DNA from 2 places in the Pseudoalteromonas sp. NSLLW24 genome. Region 2 is predicted to be linked to the other one. Evidence: predicted binding sites of a transcription regulator. Region 2 holds the regulator's gene; the other holds the start of a gene.
The links. The regulator NrdR, encoded in region 2, represses ribonucleotide reductase genes. The targets are predictions, from matches to a motif close to AAACACNANATNTNGTGTTT.

Region 1: a site for NrdR is predicted at 1,386-1,405, ahead of nrdA (class 1a ribonucleoside-diphosphate reductase subunit alpha). Genes of this name have one in related genera too.

Annotation. Positions count from the first base shown of each region.
Region 1 is NZ_JADYWQ010000001.1:351,384-353,858, forward strand. Features, by position in the region: gene nrdA (class 1a ribonucleoside-diphosphate reductase subunit alpha) at 1-1,266, opposite strand, end outside; gene I6E72_RS01500 (HAD family hydrolase) at 1,675-2,355, opposite strand; gene ubiG (bifunctional 2-polyprenyl-6-hydroxyphenol methylase/3-demethylubiquinol 3-O-methyltransferase UbiG) at 2,355-2,475, opposite strand, start outside.
Region 2 is NZ_JADYWQ010000011.1:18,478-20,952, reverse strand. Features, by position in the region: gene glyA (serine hydroxymethyltransferase) at 1-526, shown strand, start outside; gene nrdR (transcriptional regulator NrdR) at 895-1,344, shown strand; gene ribD (bifunctional diaminohydroxyphosphoribosylaminopyrimidine deaminase/5-amino-6-(5-phosphoribosylamino)uracil reductase RibD) at 1,511-2,475, shown strand, end outside.

The DNA.
Region 1 (2,475 bases), on a different contig from region 2:
TGTATTACAGTGGTCCACATTTTGTAAATAAATACGACCTGTACTTGCACGCTCTTGCGCAAACATAGAGAAAAGCTCAATCGCTTTAATGCGTTTTTTACGAATCGATTCGTCTTGTTCGTATTTTACGTAAAGCGCGTCAAACTCAGCTTGGTCTTCAAAAAATGCATCGTAAAGACCAGGCACATCTGATGGGCTAAATAACGTAATGTAGTCGTCTTTAATTAAACGAGAGTACATTAGTTTATTAAATTGTACGCCGTAATCTAGGTGACGAACGCGGTTGTCGTCCACACCACGGTTATTTTTAAGTACAAGTAGGTTCTCTACTTCTAAATGCCAAAGCGGGTAGAACAATGTTGCAGCGCCGCCACGTACACCACCTTGCGAACAACTTTTAACAGCTGTTTGAAAGTGCTTATAAAAAGGAATACAACCTGTGTGGTACGCTTCGCCGTTACGAATATGGCTACCTAGCGCACGAATTCGACCAGCATTAATACCAATACCTGCGCGTTGTGAAACGTATTTAACAATAGCTGACGACGTTGCATTGATTGAATCAAGGCTATCGCCACATTCAATTAATACACACGAGCTAAACTGGCGAGTAGGTGTACGTACACCCGACATAATTGGCGTTGGTAGAGATATTTTAAATAACGATACTGCGTCGTAAAAGCGCTTAATGTAAGAAACGCGTGTTTCACGTGGGTAGTCAGAGAATAAGCTCGCTGCTACTAAAATATATAAAAATTGTGCACTTTCGTAGATTTCACCCGATACACGGTTTTGAACGAGATACTTACCTTCAAGCTGTTTTACAGCCGCGTAGCTAAAGTTAAGATCGCGAGAATGATCAAGATATGCATCAAGCTCGTCTAATTCTTGCTCTGTGTAATCTACTAATAAGTGAGCATCGTAGCGTTTATCGCCAACCATTTTTGTTACGTGGTCAAATAAACGTGGTGGCTCAAATTGACCGTACGCTTTTTTACGTAAATGGAATACAGCTAAACGTGCAGCTAAGTATTGATAATCAGGCGATTCTTTTGAAATCTGATCCGCTGCTGCTTTAATGATGGTTTCGTGAATGTCTTTAGTACGAATACCGTCGTAAAACTGAATGTGCGATTTTAATTCAACTTGCGAAACCGAAACGTTGCTTAAACCTTCGGCGGCCCATTCAATGACGCGATGGATCTTATCCAGATCAAGAGGCTCTTTGCGCCCGTCACGTTTGCTTACAGATAACTGTTGGTTCATTTGCCTGTATTCCTTGGGAATTATGTATTTTGACCAATGCTTTATGCCTCGCCGAAGCAAGGTACATACTCATTTATTATAGGTTTCACCGTATTGGCGAATTTAATTGAATAACATTTGGCCACAATATCTGGTGTTGTTCAATTTAGAGATCACAAGATAGTGTGGTCTGAGTTGTTTTGCAAGGGACATAATTGCCCCTGTTTGTGGATAACTTTGGGATAACGCATTTGTGTTAGTAGACACTCACCTTCGAACAATCATTTAAGTTGAAATATGCAAAAATCAACTAATGATCTGCTAAATTTACTCATTTTAAAAATAAATTTTGACTGCTTTTTTTATCAGCAAGCTTTGTGTGAAAACTAACACAATCACAATATATAGTGTTTAATAATTAACATAGCACTATATATGGTTAAAACCATCAATTGGGCTTTGCCAGTTAAAATCAGCATTCCAGCTGTTGGCTTCATCAATACTTGGGATGTAACCCCAAAGTGCCGTTGCGGTATGCATACCTGCCGCTTTGCCTGCTTGTATGTCACGCTGTGCATCACCAATGTATAAACAACGGCTTGGTTCTACCTGCATTAGCTTTGCACAATGTAGCAGTGGTAAAGGTGATGGCTTAGCTTCAGCTAATGTGTCGCCACTTATTACTACACTGGCATTTTTTAATGCGGGAATAGCTGCCACTAAAGGATCGGTTAAAAACCCTGGTTTATTAGTCATGATCCCCCATTTGATCTTTTTCTGATCAAGGGCGATAAGTAACGATTCAACTCCGCTGAAGCAACGTGTGTGATTTGCTATGTTTGTGGCGTACTCGTCAACTAATTGCTTTATAAGCTCGCTTTGGGGTTGTTTAGCCCATAATTCTTTAAAACCAGCCTCTAATAATGCGCCTGCGCCGTTAGATGCGGCAGGACGGTATATATCACTACTAACAGGTTCTATTTTATTGCTAATAAGGACTGTGTTTAAAGCGGCACCTAAATCATCAGCGGTGTCGAGTAGGGTGCCGTCTAAATCAAATAAAAATGCATCGTACTCAATAAGGGGTAGGGGGGCTTGAGAGTTAGCCATTAAGCTAACTTCTCAAAATAAAGTATGTAATTTACGCTAACGTCACTATTGAGCGTATATTGCTTTGATAGTGGGTTATAAGAAAGCCCTGTACTTGCACGAACTTTTAAACCGGCTTGC
Region 2 (2,475 bases):
TGGCGACGAAGCAATCTACAAAAAGCTTAACAGCGCTGTTTTCCCTGGTGGCCAAGGCGGTCCTTTATGTCATGTTATTGCAGCAAAAGCAGTGGCATTTAAAGAAGCACTTCAACCAGAGTTTAAAGTATACCAAACACAAGTTGTTAAAAACGCAAAAGCAATGGTTGCTGTAATGCAAGAGCGCGGCTACAAAATCGTTTCTGACAAAACTGAAAACCACTTATTTTTACTTGATTTAATCGATAAAGATATCACTGGTAAAGATGCAGACGCAGCCCTAGGCAACGCTAACATCACAGTTAATAAAAACTCAGTACCGAACGATCCACGCTCACCATTTGTAACATCTGGTTTGCGTATTGGTTCTCCTGCAATTACTCGCCGTGGTTTTACTGAAGTAGAATCAAAAGAGCTTGCTGGCTGGATTTGTGACGTACTAGATAACATCACTGATGAATCTGTACAGGCGCAAGTTAAAGAAAAAGTAAAAGCAATTTGTGCAAAGTTACCTGTTTACGCTTAATTGCATAAGCGGCAGTAATTTAGAGCACATAAGCTAGGGGCCTGTTTATCTTTCGAGGTTTAATTTGCAGTAGTATGTTTGGCTTTTAAGCAAGGCAGAGTCTATGTAGTGTGGTTACTCCACACAAATAGGCGATAACGCAGCATAAATGCCAAACATGCACTGCCCTCGGGTTCGTTCTAGGGGCGATTTACTCTTTGTTGCTCGATTTTTACTTAGCCCACTAGGTTACAAATCTCGAGCCGCGATTAAATCACCCCTAGATAGAACAAATTTAATCCTGAAAGGTCAACAGGCCCTATTTTTTTGCTAAGATAAAAGACCGCTATTTAGCGGTCTTTTTTGTTTTAAAACGGAAGTACCGAGTTATGCATTGTCCATTTTGTACCGCAAAAGATACTAAAGTTATTGACTCACGCCTTGTTGGCGGAGGCCATCAAGTTCGCAGGCGTCGTGAGTGTAACGACTGCCACGAGCGCTTTACTACATTTGAAGGCGCTGAATTGGTTATGCCTCGTGTTATTAAACAAGACGGCAGCCGCGAACCATTTAACGAAGATAAATTATTAAATGGCTTAAATCGCGCACTCGAAAAACGCCCAGTGAGCACAGAGCAAGTAGACGAAGTAGTGAATATAATAAAATCGCAACTACGCGCAACGGGTGAGCGAGAAATTTCAAGCCATTTGGTGGGTGAATGCATTATGGAAGCCCTCAAAAAGCTCGATAAAGTAGCGTACGTAAGATTTGCCTCTGTTTATCGCTCGTTTGAAGATATACGCGAATTTGGCGAAGAAATTGCCCGCTTAGGGGAGTAATACCAATTTTATTAAAAACATGATCATTCTATCGCATTAAATAGCGCACTCACTGCGTTAAAAATTATTCATATAGAACAACTATATGTCATAATTTTCGCCTTGTTATTGCGCTATTTTCTTAGCGCTATAATAGACCACTTATTTAACGCAATTGGTATAATAAATGCTTAACCAAGTTCCTTTTACAGAACATGATGAAATGTATATGGCACGCGCCATAGAGCTTGCCAAAAAAGGCCGGTTTACTACCACGCCTAACCCTAATGTTGGCTGTGTATTAGTTAAAAATAATCAAATAATTGGTGAGGGTTTTCATCAATTAGCAGGCCAAGGCCATGCTGAAGTAAATGCACTGGCAATAGCTGGTAATAGTGCACAAGGTGCAACGGCTTATGTAACGCTTGAACCGTGTAGTCATTATGGGCGTACGCCACCGTGTGCTGAAGGCTTAAAAAAGGCGGGCGTTGTAAAAGTAATTGCCGCTATGGTTGATACAAACCCACAAGTTGCAGGCAAAGGCCTTAAAATACTGAGCGATGCCGGTATTGAAGTTGCTTATGGATTACTTGAATCACAAGCTCGCGCACTTAACGTTGGCTTTTTTAAGCGAATGGAACAAGGCTTACCTTATGTGACCTGTAAAATGGCAGCAAGCATAGATGGTAAAACAGCGCTTAAAAATGGGCAAAGTAAGTGGATCACAAGTCCCGCTGCTCGCCAAGACGTACAATTATACCGAGCGCAAAGCTGCGCTATTTTAACCGGTGCCGATACCGTGTTAGTAGACGATGCTAAACTTAATGTGCGACTAAGCGAGTTGCCTTGCACGCTACCTACCGATTTACCGCTTCGCCAGCCCGTGCGTGTTATAATTGATTCACAGAATCGTTTAACGCCCAACCTTGCTTTATTTAAAATCCAAAGTGATGTAATAATATTTACGATTAAGGTTGATAAATCACTGCAATGGCCACATTTTGTAAAGCATATTGAAGTAAGTGAAAGTAACGGCAAAGTTGATTTACAGGCTGTTTTAGAAAAGCTTGGGCAACTGCAGTTTAATAATGTTTGGCTTGAGAGCGGAGCAACACTTGCTGGTAAAATGACAGAGCTTGATTTAGTTGACGA